Regions from separate parts of the Flavobacterium sp. NLM genome, predicted to be linked through region 1. Evidence: riboswitches for the same ligand, from Rfam matches in the RefSeq annotation. Region 1 holds a riboswitch; the other holds the start of a gene.
What was found. Region 1 has a riboswitch for cobalamin ahead of APR43_RS23610 (TonB-dependent receptor). Riboswitches for the same ligand answer to the same signal wherever they lie in the genome.
Positions count from the first base shown of each region.

Region 1 (5,670 bases):
GTTTTTAGATTTATAGCCGGAATTCCCCAAATTATCCTGCCATTTAATATATTCAGAATCAAGTTGCCAGGATTCATTTCCTTCAGCTACAATTGGAGTTTTGTTGGGATCTGGTTTAAAATAAGTAATGCTGAAATTCTTTAACGTTGTATTTTTAAAGTATTCACTTCCTGCAATTTCGTACCATTCGTCTTCATCGGGCTTTCCGTTTTTATTTTTGTCGTAAGCGACTGAAATAATTCCGGCCTCGCAAGATCCTGAACGTGCTTCATTTGCCTGATTTCCCCAAAATGCATTTCCTAAAACTTTAAAATCTCGTCCGGCCATATTCGGGATTGTATGATCAAATCCAAAAACAACATATCCGCCAAAACCGCCTAATGAAATCATTGTTGTATTTGAACCAACAAGAGCTTTTTTTGCCTCACTGATAAGATTACTTTGCGTATTTCCAGTCACATATTCCGGAATTGTATTCGTAAACTGACCAGCTGCCGGACGAAAATCAAATACATTCGAAATATATTTGCTGTAAGCTTTTGTCTCTTGTACAACATTGATAGTTGATGTATAGGTTTTTACAGCTCCGTTAATTTCAACTTTTAAAGTCAGTTTATAATTTTTTAAATACGGACTAATAAAATCCAGCTGAGAATTCTGCGAAATCAAAGAATCTTCATTTGCAATCCACGTTAACTTTGAATTCGCTGGCAGATTTGGCGCAATATTCAGCACTTTAAATCGGTCAATTGAATAAGATTCTTTTAGTACTTCTGCGGGAATTTCAACATTGTCTTCTTCCTTATCGGTTTCACAAGCAATGAATCCCAAAAAGAGAATTGACAGCAACGTGGTTTTTAAAATTTTAAAAGGAATTGTTTTCATTTTATGATAATTAGTTTTTTACACTTTACTTCTTAGTTATAAAAGCGATATGCGCCGGAATATTTCCAGCCGTTGTTTTCCACTTTAATTTACCTTCTGGCGTAAAGCAATAGATATAACCTGTTACGACATAATTCTGGGCATCGGTGATATAAATTTCTTTCGTTTCTGGATTTACCTGAAGTCCGTACGGAATCATAATTTGCTTTTCAGTTCCGTCTGTAATGATTTTATCCGTGATTATTTGTTTGGTTTTCGTGTCGAGGATTCCGTAAATAATTTTGTTGCTATTGGTTAAATAACTCCACGATACGCTGTAGAAATAAAGTAAATCATCGACCAGACAAGTATCTGAAACCGGAATATCTAACTGCATTTTTTTCTCATCGGTTTTGGTATCAATTACAAAAAGATTCGAAGGCGTGTTGTAATAATCCCCTCTGGAACTCACATAAATATCACCGCGGCTGTCAATCTGCATGCTGTACAAATTGATTCCCACATCTATTTTTTTGATTTCTTTGAATGTTTCCAAATCAATTACAGAAACAGTTCGGTCATAATTTGGAACTCTGTAACCTCCGGAATTTGCTACATACAATTTTCCGTTATGAACTACCATTTGTTCAGGCTGATAGCCAACAGTTACTTTTCTTTTTATTTCTAATGATGTTGTATCAATTTCGGCAACAAAACCAATTTCTGCATTTGGATCAATGGCAACTGGACCAGAATACGAACTCACATACGCTTTGTCTTTATAAAAAGTCACGTAACGACAATTGGGAATATCAATTTTTTTGATGCGTTTTGCTGTCCATTTTTCTATGACCTCAACTTTGTTGGAACAATTGATTACAGCGTAGACTTTATTCCCATAAATTTTAATATCGTTTCCTACGTCGCCTAATTCTTTTACAACAGTTGGATTTCGTTCCGAATAAATATCCGTAGTATAATTTCCGGTTCTGTAATTAAAAACGTCAATACTGGCGCGGTTCATTCCCATATTTCCTTCGTTCAGAAGATAAAAACCTTCGATATTTCCGTCGCTTCTTGGTGCAGCAACACTTTTATCTGTTGACGGAAAAATAATTTCGTCTTCTCTGCAGGAAGCAAAAGCCAGAATGATACATAAACTGAGAATTATTTTTGCGGTTATCTTTTTCATAGCTCAATACTTATTATAAATTTCACTGTGCGGCCCGGCATTGGATAATTGTATATCACTTCATAATTTTGGTTGAGAACATTGTTGAGTTCTACTGCGCCTTTTAATTTGTAATTATGAAATGCAAATGATTTTTGAACGGCTAAATCATGCGTATACCACGGCTGAACTTCATTAATTTTTATGTTATTGACATTTCCGTTATAGCGTTTTCCAACATAAATAAAACTGTAGTTGAAATTCCAGGTTTCATAATCGGCATTTAGAATTCCTGAACCGCTGTGCCACGGCGTGTACGGAATTTGGTCTCCGTAAGAGGATAATTCAAGACCGCCAAATTTGGTATAATCTTTACTTTCAGAATAGGTATAAGTAAGATTTGCAGCAAGATTTACTTTGCCAAAATGCGTTCCCATATTCAAAACAGATTCTATTCCTTTTCCTTTTACCTGACCAATATTCGTCATCATCCAGCGGAAAAGATTTCCGGTTGGCGCGGCGATTATTTTATCTTTTGTATTGGTATAATAACCGTCTAACTGAAAAGAGAATTTGTCGAAAAACCCTTTATTCTGAGGAAAGTTATACGTGAGTCCAATATCGTATTGGTTCATATATTCTGGTCGCAAAGTACTTGAACCAATCATGGTATAATACAAATCGTTGAAAGTGGGCATTCTGAAAATTCGTTTTGCAAATGCTCTCAGGTTAAAATCGTAACTTTTAAATGGTGTATAGCCTAAAAATAAGGCCGGAGTAAATTCTGTTTTATCTGGAGCTTTTGCGTTGTAGCGAACTTCTTCCTGAACATTGGTTCCAATAACACTTCCTAAAGCTTTAAAACCGCCAATTCTATAAGTGCTGGCTAAAGAAATTAATGTAGTATAACGCTGCGGGTAAGAGAATTGAGTCTGGATTCCTCTTCTTGTAGCGTTTAATCGGTTGTATTGAAAATCTGTAGACAAGGAAACATCCCAATTGGATAAAATGCTGTACATATTGACTGCGGAGATATAATATTCCTGCTGATAATAACTATCGTCAGACTGTGCGCCTTCGGTTACGGTTTCGCCTAATATGTTTGTGGTATCTCTGGCAACGTAATGTGTATAATCGTAAGCGAATTTTGCTCTTGCCTGAAATTTATATTTTTCGGTAAAGTCTTTTACCAAAAATGCCTGAGTGAAAAAATTCTTGTCGTATTGCCTGAAACCGTCTGAGAATTTGTTTTCCACAATCGCACCCGGCGCTCCTCTGTCTGAATCATAATAATACACTTTGGCATCCCAGGAACCTTTATTTATTTTTCCGTAAAGTCCGGATTCTACCCTTAAAGCTTCAATATCACTATTATGTCTCGTGGCTGTGGTATCGTAAGCAACCGTTCCGTCGAGATTGTTTCTTTTGTATCTGAATTTATATTCTCCGTTCGATTTTATGTATTCAGAACTAAAACTCATGCTGACTTTGTCGCTTAATTTTTGTTCCCATCTAAAAGACGGATCAAAATAATTAATGGACATTGTCTTGAAACGTACTAAGAGATTTGTTTTTTTATCGCCAATAAAAACCGGACGTTTTGTTCTCAAATAAATTGTAGAAGCCGCCGCAAAATCTTTTGCTGATTGGAATATTTCGCTTTTCTGTCCGTTATACATCGTTAGTGATTCCATGTCGTCGAGGGAATATTTTCCTAAATCGGTGACGCCGTTTTGTGCATTTCCTAATTGTATTCCGTCATAAAAAACACCAACGTGATGTGTTCCCATGTTACGAACGTCGACGGTTTTAAGACCGCCAAGTCCGCCATAATCTTTTATTTGAGTTCCGGCAAAATACCGAAGCGCATCGGCAACATTATGGCTCGCTAAATTTTCGAGTAATTTTCCCGAAAGTGTCTGCACCGGAATAACTTCCTGATAAGGTTTTCCTTTTAAGATTACTTCTTTTAAAACCCGCAAACTATCAGTTTCTACTTGCGAATGAAGTACAAACGGAGCAAAAAGTATGAAAACGAATAAGAGTATTTTTTTTCTATAATACATCACCAATTAATTAAATAAACTTCGGGATGTAATAGCAAAAAGAGATAATCCTGCTATGTAAATAACAGGTCAATTCTTGTTGTTAACTTTATTCCACGAAAGTCTTAAACTATGTGATTGTGGCAGGTCTCCTGACTTGTTCCATCTTTAAAACAGCCTTCTCATCCGCAAAATCGGGACAATGGCAATAGTAGTGTTTAAAGACTTATATAGAACTTACAGTAGCGGGTCTGTTCAGGATTTACACCTGATTCCCTTTTAACTGTTTTTTCATTAAATTTGAAAAAACAGACCAAAATCTGGCGCAAAGATAGAACTATCCTGAAAAAAATGATGCAGGAATTGGTAAAATAAGTTTATTTAAAAAATTAAGAAGTCTTTTCGAGAACTAAATTAAATTAATCAGCACCGCCGTCGACGCTGTCAAAAGTTTCTCTTTCTTTAGGTGTGATACTGTATTTTACAGAAACCATTGGCCCGTAATACACATCAAACTGATTTCCGTTGGCACGCAGCTGCATCTGACCAATGATGCCAGCCAGAAAATGGATATTGGGCGTTATACCTGCCGTGTAGTAAACTGATAATCGAAAAATATCAAAATGCTCTTCGGCATAATCTTTTGAAGCAAACTTTAGCATCAATTCTGTATAATAGCCAATGTTTGGTGCTAAAAATATAGGTTTTTCTTTAGTTTGACGCAGAAAATGATTCACACCAAATCTTGCTCTTAATCGCGGAATTGTCTGCGGAACTCCGTTTCTGTCATCAAAAAATTTGGTTTCAAAACGCACTTGTTCAAAAATAGAGCCTTTTGGCATATCCTGAGAAAAAGTTCCCATTACAATAAGTCTGTTTTCTAAGGTTTCATAATTTCCTGCTTCTTCTACGGCATATTTTTGATTGTGAGCATAACCCAGCCACAGTTTTATATTTTTAAATCCGGAATAAATTAGCCACGGCCTAACTACAACACGCTGTGTATAAGCAAAAGGATTTCCATTGGTATATGCACCTTGCGTCACCAATTGAAAATCGGCCTGTCCGCTTAAATGCCATTTTTCATAAATTGGGAAAGCAATATCTCCTTCTTCAATTGATGCGGGAATAAAACCAATAGAATATGGAGCATCCTGCGCTTTTACAATTTGTATAAACGCAGTACAAAATAATAGCAGAAAACCTTTTTTAATCGTACTCATAAATCTTAGTTTACTTATTTAAAATAAAGCCTAAACAGGAGTATAACAAAGATAAAAAGGCTGTGCGTTATGCTTAAAGGATTTAATGTTGCAGATTATAATATGAAACCAAGTTTTACTTTATTTCTTTTTTGAAAAAGTAAGTTTTTCAATTTCCCTTAGAAATTCAGAATCAAACTCAGAATAAGCACGTAACATATATTTTTCGTCTCGTTTATGCATCACCAAACGGATTTTCTGAACCATCAGCCAAATAGGTTCGTAGCGTTTGTGTCCTAAAAGATATTGCAATTGTAAAATGGAGAATTTCTTTTTAGAAAGTGTCATTAATTCAATACAAATCATCCAGTATCTAAAGGGTAAATTG
Region 1 is NZ_LIAC01000027.1:33,891-39,560, forward strand. Features, by position in the region: gene APR43_RS23600 (hypothetical protein) at 1-885, opposite strand, end outside; gene APR43_RS23605 (DUF5074 domain-containing protein) at 911-2,056, opposite strand; gene APR43_RS23610 (TonB-dependent receptor) at 2,053-4,101, opposite strand; cobalamin riboswitch at 4,205-4,413, opposite strand; gene APR43_RS23615 (DUF2490 domain-containing protein) at 4,500-5,303, opposite strand; partial or broken gene APR43_RS23620 (transposase) at 5,427-5,670, opposite strand, start outside.

Region 2 (5,670 bases), on a different contig from region 1:
ACTGATGCAACGCGATATTACATCATTAAATCGGATGAAGTTAAATGTGCTATTAAAAACCTTTTTTTAGATTATAATAAAAAAGCCGAAGAACTTACCGATAATCCCGAACAAAAAGAACTTTATAGATCGCTCAAACTCGAAGCAATTGAAGAAGCTCCAATTGGACTTATCATTGCTTACGATCGTTCAGTTTTAAATCAGTTTACGATTGGGACTATTGGCAGTAATGAAGCGGTGAAATTTAGTTCGGTTTGTGCGGCACAGAATATTTGGCTTTCGTTAACTGAACAAGGTTACGGAATGGGATGGGTTTCGATTTTAAACTATTTTCAGTTTAAAAAGATTTTGGATTTACCAGAAAATATAGAACCGCTTGGCTATTTCTGCATTGGTAAACCTGCCACAAATTACGGCAATCAGCCTATGCTGCAGCAATTGCATTGGAAACAAAAATCGGAAACTGCAGATTGTAAAGAAATCAACAAAATTAATCCAATCAACATTTCTGATTTTGATTTAAAACCTTCAAGTAAAGTTGAAAACAAAACTAATTTCAATACCCTTTTACAAGAAAAAATAGATTCGAAAACAAAACCTGTCGGCTCACTTGGAACGTTAGAAACTTTGGCTTTTCAAATGGCGTCCATTTTTGAAACTTTAAATCCTAAAATAATAAATCCGAATATTGTTGTTTTTGCAGCAGATCACGGAATCGCCAATCATGGTGTAAGCGATTATCCGCAAGATGTGACACGCCAAATGGTCACTAATTTCATCGAAGGCGGCGCTGCAATTAATGTTTTCTGCAAACAAAACAATATCGAATTATCGATTGTAGATTCGGGAGTGAATTATGATTTTCCAACAAATGCAAAATTGATTAATGCCAAAATTGCAAAAGGAACACAATCTTTTCTTCATGTTCCCGCCATGAGTGAAACAGAATTGAATTTGTGTTTTGAAAAAGGAAAATCAATTGTAGAAAATATTGCTAAAACAGGTTCTAACTGCATCGGTTTTGGTGAAATGGGAATTGGAAACACTTCGACAGCATCCGTTTTAATGAGTCTTTTAACCGGTTTTTCAATCGAAGACTGCGTTGGAAAAGGAACCGGAATTAACGATGAAAAACTGCTAAACAAACAAAATATTCTAAAAAAAGTAATCGGTAATTATTCCGGTCAAGCCGAATTAAAACAACAAATTGCCTATTTTGGAGGTTTTGAAATTATGCAAATGGCAAGCGGAATGCTAACGGCTTACGAAAATAAAATGCTGATTCTTGTTGATGGTTTTATTTGTTCTGTCGCATATTTAATTGCTTCTAAAATAAATCCTGATATTAAAAAAAATGCCGTTTTCTGTCATTGCTCTGCCGAAAAAGCGCATCAAAAATTATTAGATTATCTTGGCGCTAAACCTATTTTAAATTTAGATTTGCGTCTTGGCGAAGGAACGGGCTGTGCAATTGCATTTCCTATTTTAAAATCGGCTGAGGCTTTTTTGAATGAAATGGCTAGTTTTGAAAGTGCTGGGGTTAGTAGGAAGTAAACTTCAATTGAGCATAAATAATTATGTTCATTAATGATTTATACTCATTTTTGTCATTTCGACGAAGGAGAAATCTCCACAAGTAACTCCGCAATCCATCTAACCAATCTTTGTCGAGCTACTTGCGGAGATTTCTCCTTCGTCGAAATGACATACTAAATAGAAAAACAATAATTAATGAAAAAAGAACTACACATTTTCTTCACCTGCTTAATGTTCTACACCAGAATTCCTTGTCCAAAAAACATTACTCACGATCCGGATTATTTAAACAAAGCAACAAGATATTTTCCTTTTATTGGCTGGATTGTTGGATCGATTTCATTTCTGGCTTTTTATATTTTCTCTCTTTTTCTTTCAACAGAAACAGCTGTTATTTTTGCTATTATAATCTCAGTATTAACAACCGGAGCATTTCATGAAGATGGATTTGCAGATGTCTGCGATGGATTTGGCGGCGGCTGGACCAAAGAAAAAATCCTGATGATTATGAAAGACAGCGCGATTGGTGCTTATGGCGCAATTGGATTGGTTTTGCTTTTTTTGGCTAAATTCAAACTGCTTTCAGAATCTATTTTACTTTTCACTAATAACATTTTACTGATTTACCTTTTATTTATTTCGGCACATTCTTTAAGTCGTTTGGCGGCAATCAGCATTATTTTTACGCATCAATATTCTCGTGATGACGCTTCGAGCAAAAGCAAACCAATTGCTAAACAACATAGCTGGAAAGAAGTTTTCGGATCTTTTTTCTTTGGATTAATTCCGTTATTGGCACTCTCCTATTTCAATTATAAAGTTCTTTTAGCCTTAATTCCTGTTTTTATAACCAGATATTTTCTGGCCAGATATTTTCAAAAATGGATTGACGGTTATACGGGAGATTGTCTTGGCGCAACGCAGCAAGTGTGCGAAGTAATTTATTATTTAAGTATTCTTTTTATATGGAAATTTATTTAGTTCGCCACACCGAAACCATCTGTGAAAAAGGAATTTGTTACGGACAATCTGATGTAAATATTGCAGAACCTTTTGACGAAATTTTTAACCGAATTGTTTCAGAATTACCTAGTGAAGCTATTATTTTTTCAAGTCCGCTAAAACGCTGTTCTATTTTAGCAAAACACATTCAGCAAAATATAAAAACAATTTCTTATCAGGAAGACGATCGTTTGAAAGAAATGAATTTTGGCGACTGGGAATTGAAAAACTGGAACGAAATTCCGCCAGAACAATTAAATCCGTGGATGGAAGATTTTGTAAACATTCAGGTTTTAAATGGTGAATCATTTGTGGAATTACATCAAAGAGTTGGTGATTTTTTAGCAGAAAAAATTCTGCAGAAACCCCAGCAGCCTATCATTATTGTAGCACATGCCGGAATTATCAGAAGCGTATTATGTCATCAAACTTCACTGCCATTAAAAGAGGCTTTTCAAAATAATGTCGATTTTGGACAAGTCATAAAAATTACATTTTAATTTAGTTTTGTTTAGTATTTAATTGAAATAGTAAAACAAATTTGAATATTCAATAATTTTAACTTTATCTTTGCAGCAAATTAAGGTTGTGTTTTTATAAAACACATTAAAAGGGAATCAAGTAAAATCTTGAGCTGTTCCCGCAACTGTAAGCTTAGTTCTAAAAAGAATGCTTGTTGTAAACTACAAAACCACTGCTCGCGCTGGCGAATGGGAAGGTAAACAACAAGACGCGAGCCAGGAGACCTGCCTTTGTAACAAATATCGAGCTCTCGGGAAAAAGAGTGTAGAAATTATGACTTTAAGAATACGTTTTGCTTTTTTACTTGTAATGTTGTGCCAATTGATTTCGGCGCAGAGCGATTCTATTAAGTTAAAAGAAGTTGTAGTTTCTGATGCTAATCTGAAAAAATACTCCAATTCCCAATCCGTTTTAAAGCTTAACGATTCGATTATCAATAAAAATGAAGCTTTACTAACTGATCTTTTAAATTTCAATTCAACTATTTATTTTAAGGAATACGGACGAGGAATGCTTTCTACGGTTTCTTTTCGTGGAACTACCTCTTCTCAAACCGCTGTAATCTGGAACGGAATCAATATTAATTCGCAGATGAACGGAAGCACCGATTTCAACACAATTTCGGGTTCTGATTATAATTCGATTAGTGTAAAAGCTGGTGGCGGAAGTGTTATTTACGGAAGCGGTGCCATTGGCGGAACCGTGCATTTAAATAACGATCTGGCATTCTATAATCGGTTTGAGAATAATTTAAAACTCGATTACGGAAGTTTCAATACTATTGGAATAAATTATAAAACGAATATTTCTAACGAAAAATGGAGTGCGCAAATTGGTTTTTCTAAAAACAGCTCCACAAACGATTACAAGTATTTAAACCGTTACACCTGGCGAGGCGAACAGCGCTGGAACCAAAACGGACAGTATGATATTATAACTATGAGCGCTAATGCAGGTTATAAAATCGACTCAAAAAATACTTTAAAACTGTATAGTCAGTTTTCAAATACAGACAGAAATACTTCTTTAGTTGTAGAAACGGAAACAAAAAGCAAATATGTAAATGGTTTCAATCGAAGTTTATTAGAATACGACGGTAATTTTGGAAAATTTAAAACCAATTTTAAAGCGGCTTATATCTTTGAAAACTATCAATATTTTGCTGATAATTCAAGTAACATCTACACTTACGGAAAAACTGAAAGTTTAATTACAAAAGTTGATTTAGGATATACTTTATTCAAATCAACACAAATAAATGGAATTTTAGATTATAACAGAACTAAAGGTTACGGAAGCAGTTTTGGCGATCACGTTCGCGAAATCAGCTCAGCAGGAATATTGGTCAAACAAGATTTCTCTGAAGCCTGGAAAAATGAACTTGGCGTACGAAAAGAGTTTACAGATAATTACAAATCTCCGGTTCTATTCTCTTTAGGATCTTCGTATCAGTTTAGTAAATTGTACAATTTCAAACTGAATATATCCCGAAACTTCAGAATTCCGACTTATAATGATTTGTATTGGGACGAAGGCGGAAACCCTGATTTAAAACCAGAAAGCTCCTATCAGGCAGAAATTGGAAACGTGTTTACTTTCAAAAACATTTCGCTTACGCAGACTTTCTACTACATCAAAATTAAAGATTTACTGCAATGGGTTCCGGGCAAAAACGGCATTTGGAGTCCAACAAATAAAGACAATGTTAATAGTTACGGTGCCGAAACCCTATTGAGCTGGAAAAAACAATTTGGCAAAAACAACTTAAGTGCAAATGCCTCTTATGCGTATACGGTTTCAGAAGATGAAGCCACAAAAAACCAGCTTTTTTTTGTTCCTTATAATAAAGTAACAGCTTCTGTCGCTTATTCAAGAAACAGAATTTCTGCTTATTATCAATTTTTATACAACGGTTTTGTGTACACAAGAGCCGATAATAATCCGGACGAAATTATAAACGATTACAACATTTCAAATGTCGGAATCGATTATGATTTTAAATTCCTTGACTCTTTCAAACTTGGTTTTCAAGTTTTAAACATTTTCAATAAAAATTATGAAAGCCTTGAAGACAGACCAATGCCGGGTCGAAATTTCAATATGTATTTAACTCTAAAATTTTAATAATTATGAAACTTAGTAAATTACTTTTAATGGCGTTTAGCGTCTCGTTATTCGTTTCTTGTTCGAGTGATGACGATAATGACCAGGTAGAATATAAAAACGGATTCCTTATTTTAAACGAAGGAAGCGCAGGACAAGGAAGTGTTTCTTTTTCAAGCAATGATTTCAACGTTTTTGAAAAAGATGCTTACACTGCTGCAAACGGATCAGATTTGCTTGGAAAATATGCTCAAAATATCTTTTTTGACGGAGACAGAGCTTATATTATTGCAGGTGGTTCAAATGTTATAAATGTGGTAAACAAATACACGTTTAAATTGATTGCTAAAATCGATACTGGACTTGCAAACCCAAGATATGGTGTTGTAAAAGATGGTAAAGCGTATGTAACTAATGCTAATACTTATTTTTCAGCAAGTAATCCAAACGGAAATACTGATGATTATGTTGCTGTAATCAATTTAGCTACAAATACATATGAGTCTA
Region 2 is NZ_LIAC01000017.1:67,101-72,770, forward strand. Features, by position in the region: gene cobT (nicotinate-nucleotide--dimethylbenzimidazole phosphoribosyltransferase) at 1-1,554, shown strand, start outside; gene APR43_RS20440 (adenosylcobinamide-GDP ribazoletransferase) at 1,732-2,517, shown strand; gene cobC (alpha-ribazole phosphatase) at 2,502-3,038, shown strand; cobalamin riboswitch at 3,105-3,307, shown strand; gene APR43_RS20450 (TonB-dependent receptor plug domain-containing protein) at 3,334-5,184, shown strand; gene APR43_RS20455 (YncE family protein) at 5,190-5,670, shown strand, end outside.
Region 2: another riboswitch for cobalamin. It lies ahead of APR43_RS20450 (TonB-dependent receptor plug domain-containing protein); the one in region 1 lies ahead of APR43_RS23610 (TonB-dependent receptor).